Regions from separate parts of the Halomonas sp. SS10-MC5 genome, predicted to be linked through region 1. Evidence: predicted binding sites of a transcription regulator. Region 1 holds the regulator's gene; the other holds the start of a gene.
What was found. Region 1 encodes sigma-54, which starts transcription at its own class of promoters, with help from an activator protein. Its sites were predicted from a motif close to TGGCACNNNNNTTGCTNT; they were not measured.

Region 1 (5,074 bases):
ACCCCGCCCTACATCCGCGACGTGGCCGACTACGTCACCGAACGCAGCGGGGGACACGGCGCGGTGCGCGAGATCTGCGACCTGCTGCTCGAGGCCCAAGGGCATCGCGACGCGCTGGTCGATACCTACCTCCACGGCAAGCGCTGAGGCCGAGCGAACATGCTGCGTCGGTTGCCACGCCCCTCGTTTCGTGTCTGGCTGTTCCTGCTGCTGGTGATCCTCGGCGGCCTGATCGCCTGGCTGGATCCCTGGCAGGCCCCGGCCCCCGGCCCGGTCCCCACCGACGAGGCCGGCGAACCCGACTATTACCTGGAGCAGGCGCAGCTGACCCGCTTCGACGCCACCGGTCTGGCGCATCAGCGCCTGGAGAGCCCGCGACTCGTCCACACCCCCCATGACGACGTCACCCGTGCCGTCACGCCCCTGGCCCATCTGATCGACCGCGACAACCGGCGCTGGGAGGCGAGCGGTGAGGAAGGCCGTCTCGGCCCGGGCGGCAATCCGCTGACGCTCTCGGGCGACGCCCGGCTGTTCGCGCCCGAGGAGCGCTGGCAGCTCGACACCGAGACCCTGCACTTCGACGCCAACGTGGGTCATGCCTGGAGCGACACGCCCGCCCTGCTGCAGCAACCCCCCCAGCACATGCGCGGCGAGCGCTTCGACGCCTGGATTCATGACAATCGGGCACGTTTGACCGACAATGTGCGCGGCCACCATGTCCCGGAAGGCACCCAGTCGGGACAAGCCGACGCCGTCAACCTAGAGGATTTCACGCCATGAAGCGATGCAGGCTCCCGACCCTCCGCAGGCCATTCACCCTGGCACTGGCCAGCGTGACGCTGATCGGCCTGGCGAGTATCGGGCCGGCCATGGCGCAGCAGCGCGACGCCGAGCAGCCCATCGAGGTCGAGGCCGACCGGCTCGACCTCGACGATCGCGCCGGCACCGCGGTCTACACCGGCGATGTCGACATTCGCCAGGGCAGCATGCGACTCACCGGCGACCGCGTCGAGTTTCAGCGCAATGCGGCCGGCGAACTCTCGCGCGCCACGGCCCGCGGCGAGCGCGCCTACATCGAGCAGCAGCCCGACCCCGAGCAACCCGTGGTTCGCGGCTGGGGGCGTACCATTGTCTACCATGTCGCCGAGCGCCGTGTGGAACTGATCGACCGCGCCGAGCTGCACCAGGGCGGCGACACCTTCGACGGCGGCTACCTCGAGTACTTCCTCGACCGCCGCGTGGTGCAGGCACGCTCCCAGAGCGAGGGCGTCGAAGGCAGCCAGCGCATTCGCATGACCCTGCAGCCGGAGCGCTGACATGTCGATGAAGACCCTGCACGCCCGCCACCTGGCCAAGAGCTACAAGCGTCGCCGCGTGGTCCACGACATCAGCCTCACCATCGAGCAGGGCCGCGTGGTCGGCCTGCTCGGGCCCAACGGGGCCGGCAAGACCACGTCGTTCTACATGATCGTCGGTCTGGTCAAGGCCGATGCCGGTGAAGTGCACATCGACGACCGGGACCTCTCGCACAGCGCCATGCACGAACGGGCTCGGGCGGGTATCGGCTACCTGCCCCAGGAGGCATCGATCTTTCGCAAGCTGTCGGTAGCCGACAACATCATGGCCATCCTCGAGACGCGCCGGGATCTCGACCGCCGCGGGCGACAGGAGAGGCTCGAGCAGCTGCTGGAAGATTTCCACGTCACCCACATCCGCGACAACCTGGGCATGAGCCTGTCCGGCGGCGAACGGCGCCGCGTCGAGATCGCCCGGGCGCTGGCCACCGAACCGGCCTTCATCCTGCTCGATGAACCCTTCGCCGGGGTCGACCCGATCTCGGTGGGCGAGATCAAGGGCATCATCCGCCAGCTCAAGGCGCGCGACATCGGGGTGTTGATCACCGACCACAACGTCCGTGAAACCCTCGACATCTGCGACTCGGCCTACATCGTCGGCGACGGCCAGATCATTGCCGATGGAAACGCCGAGGCCATTCTGGCCAACAAGCGGGTGCGAGAGGTCTATCTCGGCGAGGACTTTCGCCTGTAGCGCACTCCACTGCATTATGCAAGCACCTGGGACGCATTAAAACATTCTAATCAGGGATAAAAACTTTCACTGGCATGCATATTGCAGCCATTTCTCTTGCAAGTCATGGGCTACCCGTCTAGGGTAGAGCTTTTCCGGCAGATGAGCGCCTTACCCTCATGGCCATGAAAGCGTCCCTGCAATTACGTGTCGGCACTCAGCTGACCATGACCCCCCAGCTGCAACAGGCCATAGCCCTGCTGCAGCTCTCGACCCTCGACCTACGCCAGGAGATCCAGCAGGCGCTGGAATCCAACCCCATGCTGGAACTCGACGACGGCTTCGGCGAACAGGCCGTCAGCGAAACCCCGAGCGACGACTGGGCCAGCGAGATACCCAGCGAACTCTCCACCGACAGCGACTGGACGGACACCTACCCCGACCACGGCACGGGCTCCGGCTCAGGCGCCGCCACCGGCGAGGGGCCGGACTTCGAGCGCCAAGCCTCGGCGCAGACCCTCGCCGGCCATCTGATCTGGCAGCTGGCGATGACCGACCTGAACGACCGCCAGCGCCTCATCGCCGAGAGCCTGATCGACGCCGTGGACGCCGCCGGCTACCTGGCCCACCCCCTGGAGGAAATACGCGACGGCCTGCGCCGTCAGGGCCTGGAGGGGTTGCCCACCCGGGAGGTCGAGCAGGTCCTGCTGCGATTGCAGCAGTTCGAGCCCACCGGCGTGTTCGCCCGCGACCTGCGCGAGTGCCTGATGCTGCAGCTGGCGGCGCTGCCCGATGATACCCCACTGCTGCCCCAGACCCGCCGTCTCGTGCGCCAGTTCCTCGAGGCGCTGGCTGCCGACGACCGCCGCCTGCTCAAGCGTCGCCTGGGTCTCGACGACGAGTCGCTGGACCAGGTCATCGCCCTGGTTCGCTCGCTGGATCCCCGCCCCGGCAGCGACTTTGCCGAGGTCGGCAGCAGCTACGTCACCCCGGACCTCGTCGCCTATCACGACGAATCGGGCTGGCGCGTGGAACTCAACGCCGAGGCCCTGCCGCGCCTGCGCATCCAGCCCGACTACGTCGCCCTGGTGCGGCGTGCGGACAAGAGCCAGGACAACCAGTTCCTCAAGGATCACCTGCAGGAGGCCCGCTGGCTGATAAAGAGCCTGGCCAGCCGCAACGACACGCTTCTGCGGGTGGGACGGGAGATCATGGCGCGCCAGATCGAGTTTCTCGAGCAGGGCGAGGAAGGCATGAAGCCGCTGGTGCTGGCCGACATCGCCCAGGCCGTCGAGATGCACGAATCGACCATCTCGCGGGTGACGACGCAGAAGTTCATCCATACTCCGCGAGGCGTCTTCGAGCTGAAGTACTTCTTCTCCAGCCATGTCGGCGGAAGCGGCGACGGGGACGTCCACTCCAGCACCGCGATCCGTGCCCGCATCCGCAAGCTCATCGCCGACGAGCCGCCCCGCAAGCCGCTCTCCGACAGCCGCCTGGTGGATCTGCTGGCCGAGGATGGCATCCAGGTCGCCCGCCGCACGGTGGCCAAGTATCGCGAAGCCTTGGGCATCCCCTCATCGAGCGAGCGCAAGCGTTTTCGTTGACCCCGCGACGTGATGTTGACCCCGGGCAATCCCGCCGCCCGAGGGGGTATGCAGGGCAGGAAAAAGGGTTACAATCGAGCTACCACCCGAAGGACGAAGGAGCTTGTCATGCAAGTCAACATCACCGGCCATCATGTTGAGCTGACCGATTCACTGCGTGACTACGTGAGCGAGAAGCTGAACCGCGTCCAGCGACATTACGACAACATCACCAACGTGCAGGTCACGCTCTCGATCGAGAAGGAGCGCCAGCAGGCCGCCTGCACGCTGCATGCCGCCGGCGCCGATCTGCATGCCGAAGCTTCCGATCAGGACATGTACGCCGCCATCGATGCGCTGACCGACAAGCTCGATCGTCAACTGGTCAAACACAAGGAAAAGGCCCAGGCTCGCGCCCAGGGCGCCGGCGTTCGCTGAGTTGCCATGACACTGGAAACCATCCTGCCCCCGGAACGCGCTCTGTTCGACGTTCCGGGAGGCAGCAAGAAGAGGGTGCTGGAGTTCTTCAGCACCTTCATCGCGCAGAACACCCCGAGCCTCGACAGCCAGGAGGTCTTCGGTAGACTGGTCGGGCGCGAGCGGCTGGGCAGCACCGGTATCGGCAACGGCGTGGCCATTCCTCATGCCCGCAGCCCCCACTGCCACAGCCCCGTGGCCGCCTTTCTCAAGCTGGCCGAACCCATCGACTTCGACGCCATCGACGGCGAGCCGGTCGACCTGGTGTTCGTGCTGCTGGTGCCCGAAGAGGCCGACGATACGCACCTGTCGCTGCTGAGCCAAGTAGCCAGCGTCATGAACGACGCCGAGACGCGCGCCCGGCTGCGCAAGTGCACGAGCCAGCGTGAACTCCACGAGCGTCTCGTCGAAGCGATACGACGACAGTCCTCGGCCTGACCGCTTCCCTCGCCGTACGGCCAGCCCCTGATCAGGAGATTCCTCATGCAGCTTGTGATCATCAGCGGCCGTTCCGGCTCCGGCAAGTCGATCGCACTGCAGGCGCTCGAGGACATCGGTTACTACGCCATCGACAACCTTCCGGCGATGCTGCTCGGCTCGCTGGTGGATGAGCTACGCAGCTCGCCCACGATCCAGACCTCCATCGCCGTCAGCATCGATGCGCGCAACCTCCCCCACGCCCTGGAGCGCTTCCCGCGCCTGCTGGAGGAGCTGCGCAACAAGCAGGTCGACTGCCAGGTCATCTACCTGACCACCGATGCCCGCATTCTCCTCGAACGCTACTCCGCGACCCGACGGCGTCACCCCCTGACCCGCGGCCGGGACATGACCCTGAACGAGGCCATCGAGTCGGAAGACGCCACGCTGAGCGACATTCGCAACCTGGCGGACCTGATCATCGACACCTCGCGGCTGTCGGTGCATGACCTGCGCGGGCGTATCACCGAACAGGTGGCCAGCCATCGCGCCGACCAGTTGACCCT
Region 2 (5,074 bases), 1.4 Mb from region 1:
CCCAGGTCACCGGCACGCCGGTCACCAACAGCACCAGCAGCGGTAGGCCGACGATCAGGCCCAGCGAGATCCAGCCCGCCGGCAGGCGCTTGCCGGTGGCCTCGTGGCGGCGCTTGTTCCAGATCATCAGGGCGATGCTGGCCACGATGGCCACGCCGAAGGCCAGCGGAATCAGGCCGAACCCCGACTCGAACAGCGGCTCGGGCAGAAACAGGCCGCGCACGTTGAGGAAGGCCACCTCGCCGAACGTCAAGCTGTCGCGCGGGCTGGGCATGGCGCGCAGCACGGCGAAGTACCAGAAGAAGATCTGCAGCAGCAGCGGGATGTTGCGGAAGATTTCGATATAGCCGCTGGCCAGCCGGGCGATCAGCCAGTTGGGCGACAGCCGGGCGATACCGACGATGAAACCGATGATGGTGGCCGCCAGGATCCCCAGCGCGGAAACCACCAGAGTATTGAGCAGGCCCACCACGAAGGTACGGCCGTAGGTACTCTGGGACGAATAGTCGATCAGGCTCTGGACGATGCCGAAGCCGGCGGTATTGGTCAGGAAGCCGAAGCCGGTGGTGATGCCGCGGGCCGCCAGGTTGGCCTGGGTATTGCCGATGATGTAGAGCAGGAAGACGACGACAGCGGCAACCAGCAGCAGCTGAAAGGCCAGCGCACGCTTGGCGCGATCACGCCAGAAGGGCGGTTTTGGGCCCAGCGAATGGGCCTTGGGTCGAACGGACATGAAGGAACTCTCCGCCTGGATCCGTCAAGCAGGTATCAGCCAGCCGGCCCGGAGAGTGTCCGGGGCCGGGGCAGTACGAGGATCGGGGCATCGCGACGATGCCCCGGGCGGTACGATCAGCGAATCGGCGGTGCGTACTGGATGCCGCCCTCGGTCCACAGCGCGTTGACGCCGCGCTCGATCTCGAGCGGTGAGCTCATGCCCACGTTGCGGTCATAGCTCTCGCCGTAGTTGCCGACCTGCTTGATGATGTTGTAGGCCCAGTCGGCCTCGAGACCCATCGCCTCGCCGTAGTTGCCGTCGCGGCCCAGCAGGCGGGCGACGTCGGGGTTATCGGACTCGAGCATCTCGTCGACGTTGTCGCTGGTGATGCCCATCTCCTCGGCGTTGAGCATGGCGAACAGCGACCACTTGACGATGTTGAACCACTTGTCGTCACCCTGGCGCACCACCGGGCCCAGCGGCTCCTTGGAGATGATCTCGGGCAGGATGACCGACTGGTCCGGGTCGGAGAGCTGAATGCGCAGCGCGGCCAGCTGCGAGGTATCGGAGGTCAGCACGTCGCAGCGGCCGGCCTCGTAGCCGCCCACGGTCTGCTCGGAGGTGTCGAAGACGATGGGGTCGAACTCCATGCCATTGGCACGGAAGTAGTCGGCTACGTTGAGCTCGGTGGTGGTGCCCGACTGCACGCAGATCGCCGCACCGTCGAGCTCCTTAGCGCTGGAGACGCCGAGGTCCTTGTTGATCATGAAGCCGATACCGTCGTAGAAGGTCACGCCGGTGAAGTTCAGGCCCAGGGTGGTGTCGCGGGTGGTGGTCCAGGTGGTGTTGCGCGAGAGCACGTCGACCTCGCCGGACTGCAGCGCGGTGAAGCGCTCCACGGCGTTGAGCGAGATGTAGCGAACCGCCTCGGAGTCGCCAAACACCGCCGCCGCCACGGCACGGCAGATGTCGACGTCCAGGCCCTGCCATTCGCCCTGGTCGTCCGGCGCGGAGAAGCCCGGCAGACCGTCGCTGACGCCGCACTGCACGGCGCCGCGCTCGCGGGTGTCGTCCAGGGTATCGGCGGAGGCGATGGCAGCGGTTCCCAGGGCCAGGGCCGCTGCGGAAGTGAGCAGCAGCCACTTGTTGTTGTTGTCGCGCATTGAAGATCCCTCGTAGGTCTGTTGTGTGTCTTGGACGATGCATGCCGAAGCATGTGCCCAGCACCTTAGCAAGGTTTGTTCCAATGCGGGGATAGCGCAGGCAAAACCCTTATTCAACGCTCGTGCCAGAGAAGATCCCGCCTGAACCACTGCTCCGTTCTGGTGTGCCAAGGCGCGGTTTGCGCCCCGCCTGTACGCCGGACCAGGCGTTCACCCGACCATAGGCGAGACGCCCCCGCAGGCCAAGCCTGCGGGGGCGTCTTGCGAGGGCGCCCGCCACACCGGGGAGCCCGGCCGATGCGAGCCGGCGTCAGTGGCGAATCAGGTAGTCGAAGGCACCCAGGGCGGCCTTCGAGCCCTCGCCCATGGCGATGACGATCTGCTTGTAGGGCACGGTGGTGACGTCGCCGGCGGCGAAGATACCGGGCACCGAGGCCATGCCGCGCTCGTCGACCACGATCTCGCCGCGCGGCGAGAGCTCGATCGACGAGTCGGTGAGCCACTCGGTATTGGGCACCAGGCCGATCTGCACGAAGATGCCTTCCAGCTCGAGCCGCTTGATCTCGCCGCTGGCGCGCTCCTCGTACGTCAGGCCGTTGACCCGGGTGCCGTCGCCGTTCACCTCGGTGGTGCGCGCGCCGAGGATGATCTCGACGTTGGGCAGGCTCTTCAGCTTCTTCTGCAGTACCGCGTCGGCGCGCAGCTCGTCCATGAACTCGATCAGCGTCACGTGGCCGACGATGCCGGCCAGGTCGATGGCCGCCTCAACGCCGGAGTTGCCGCCGCCGATCACCGCCACGCGCTTGCCCTTGAACAGCGGGCCGTCGCAGTGGGGGCAGTAGGCCACCCCCTTGTTGCGGTACTCCGCCTCGCCGGGCACGTTCATCTCGCGCCAGCGCGCGCCGGTGGAGAGGATCAGCGTCTTGCTCTTGAGGCGCGCGCCGGAGGCGAATTCCACCTCGTGCTCGCCGCCCTGGTCAGCCGCCGGAATCAGCTTCACGGCGCGCTGCAGGTTCATGATGTCGGCTTCGTACCCCTTGACGTGCTCCTCCAGCGCCGCGGCCAGCTTGGGACCTTCGGTGTAGGGCACGGAGATGAAGTTCTCGATCGCCATGGTATCGAGCACCTGGCCGCCGAAGCGTTCGGCCGCCACGCCGGTGCGGATGCCCTTGCGTGCGGCATAGATGGCCGCCGCGGCACCGGCCGGGCCGCCGCCCACCACCAGTACGTCGAACGGGTCCTTGTCGTTGAGCTTGGCCGCCTCGCGCTGGGCCGCACCGGTGTCGACCTTGGCCAGGATCTGCTCCAGGCTCATGCGCCCCTGGTCGAAGGGCTCGCCGTTGAGGTAGATGCTCGGCACCGACATCACCTGGCGCGCTTCGACCTCGTCCTGGAACAGCGCGCCGTCGATGGCGACGTGGCGCACGTTCGGGTTGAGGATCGCCATCAGGTTGAGCGCCTGCACCACGTCGGGGCAGTTCTGGCACGAGAGCGAATAGTAAGTCTCGAAGTGCAGCTCGCCCTCGAGCGCCTTGATCTGCTCGATGGTGTCGTCGCTAACCTTGGGCGGGTGGCCGCCGACCTGCAGCAGCGCCAGCACCAGCGAGGTGAACTCGTGGCCCATGGGAATGCCGGCGAACACCAGGCCGGTGTCCTCGCCGGGGCGATTCAGCGCGAAGGAGGGCTTGCGCGGGTCCGTGCCGTCGAGGCGCAAGGTGATCTTGTCGCAGAGGCTCTCGATGTCCTTGAGCAGTCCATGGAGCTCCTTGGACTTGGCGCCGTCATCGAGGGAGGCGACGATCTCGAACGGCTGCGTGACCTTCTGCAGGTAGGCTTTAAGCTGACTTTTCAGATTGTCGTCCAACATGACAGCGGGTTCCTTCATGTCTGGCTCATGAACTACGGCAAGACGCCTCCCTGACGCAGACCGGAGTCAGCGCGGGCCAGGGGCTTGCACGTCTGGGAAAGAGTGCCCGGGCAGAGCCTGCCCGGGCGGGGAATGCACGCGAGGTCAGGGGATTGCCTCGCGGATCGACCGATCCTTAGATCTTGCCGACCAGGTCCAGGGACGGGGCGAGCGTCTCTTCGCCTTCCTTCCACTTGGCCGGGCAGACCTCGTTCGGGTTGTTGCGCACGTACTGGGCGGCCTTCAGCTTGCGCAGGGTCTCAGCGACGTCGCGCGCGATCGCGTTGTCGTGGATCTCCTGGGTCTTGATCACACCTTCCGGATCGATCACGAAGGTGCCGCGCAGGGCCAGACCGGCTTCTTCGATGTGCACACCGAAGGCGCGGGTCAGCTGGTGGGTCGGGTCACCGACCAGCGGGAACTTGGCCTTGCCCACCGCCGGCGAAGTCTCGTGCCATACCTTGTGCGAGAAGTGGGTGTCGGTGGTGACGATGTAGACTTCGGCACCGGCCTTCTTGAACTCCTCGTAGTGCTCGGCGGCGTCCTCGACCTCGGTCGGGCAGTTGAAGGTGAACGCGGCCGGCATGAAGATCACCACGGACCACTGGCCCTTCAGGTTCTGTTCGGAGAGTTCGACGAACTCGCCGTTGTGAAAAGCGGTGGCCTTGAACGGCTGGACTTCGGTGTTGATCAGGGACATTCAGCAATGCTCCTTGTCATGGGGGTGGATGGCTCGAATACGGGGCACATCATATCCATCGCAACCGATAGGCGAAAATTGATTACCGCCATGGTTCCGATAAGGCTTGTCTATGGTGGCACCCGCGCCTCATTGCAAGGCCACCGCCTCCCCTTGACGATCCAGCGCCAGGAAGCGCTGGGTATTGCCCATCTGCAGCGATTCGACCATGCGCTGCAGATGGCTCTCGGCCTCGTCGCCGGTGGGCGCCTGCCGCCCCCTGCCCGACAGCGCGCCGACAAAGACGATGTCCCACTCGATTCCGGTGCGCTGCGACTCCGCGACCAGCGAAGCCATGTCGCTGAGTTCATCGGGCGCCTTGTCGACGCACAGCACCGGGGTCAACACGCCGCCCTCGCCCTGCTCGAAGCGCCGGCGCTGCTCCTCGGTGGGGTCGTCGGGCAGCTCGGCGCGGGTGAAGACGAACAGCAGCCGCTGCGGCTCGGGCTGGCGCCGCGCCTCTTCCAGCAGATCGGCGAAACGGGAAATGGCCAAGGCGGTCCTCCAGACGTTGCGGTCCCCGGGCATGGGGCGAAGTGGTCGTGCGCCGA

Region 2: the regulator sigma-54 is predicted to act here: its motif matches at 1,989-2,006, upstream of I4484_RS20135 (amino acid ABC transporter substrate-binding protein).

What each region holds. Positions count from the first base shown of each region.
Region 1 is NZ_CP065435.1:2,913,490-2,918,563, forward strand. It holds gene I4484_RS13590 (HAD family hydrolase) at 1-147, shown strand, start outside; gene lptC (LPS export ABC transporter periplasmic protein LptC) at 160-780, shown strand; gene lptA (lipopolysaccharide transport periplasmic protein LptA) at 777-1,316, shown strand; gene lptB (LPS export ABC transporter ATP-binding protein) at 1,324-2,049, shown strand; gene I4484_RS13610 (RNA polymerase factor sigma-54) at 2,208-3,635, shown strand; gene raiA (ribosome-associated translation inhibitor RaiA) at 3,744-4,052, shown strand; gene ptsN (PTS IIA-like nitrogen regulatory protein PtsN) at 4,059-4,529, shown strand; gene rapZ (RNase adapter RapZ) at 4,575-5,074, shown strand, end outside.
Region 2 is NZ_CP065435.1:4,294,576-4,299,649, forward strand. It holds gene I4484_RS20130 (amino acid ABC transporter permease) at 1-733, opposite strand, end outside; gene I4484_RS20135 (amino acid ABC transporter substrate-binding protein) at 850-1,878, opposite strand; gene ahpF (alkyl hydroperoxide reductase subunit F) at 2,189-3,745, opposite strand; gene ahpC (alkyl hydroperoxide reductase subunit C) at 3,921-4,484, opposite strand; gene I4484_RS20150 (ribonucleotide reductase subunit alpha) at 4,614-5,018, opposite strand.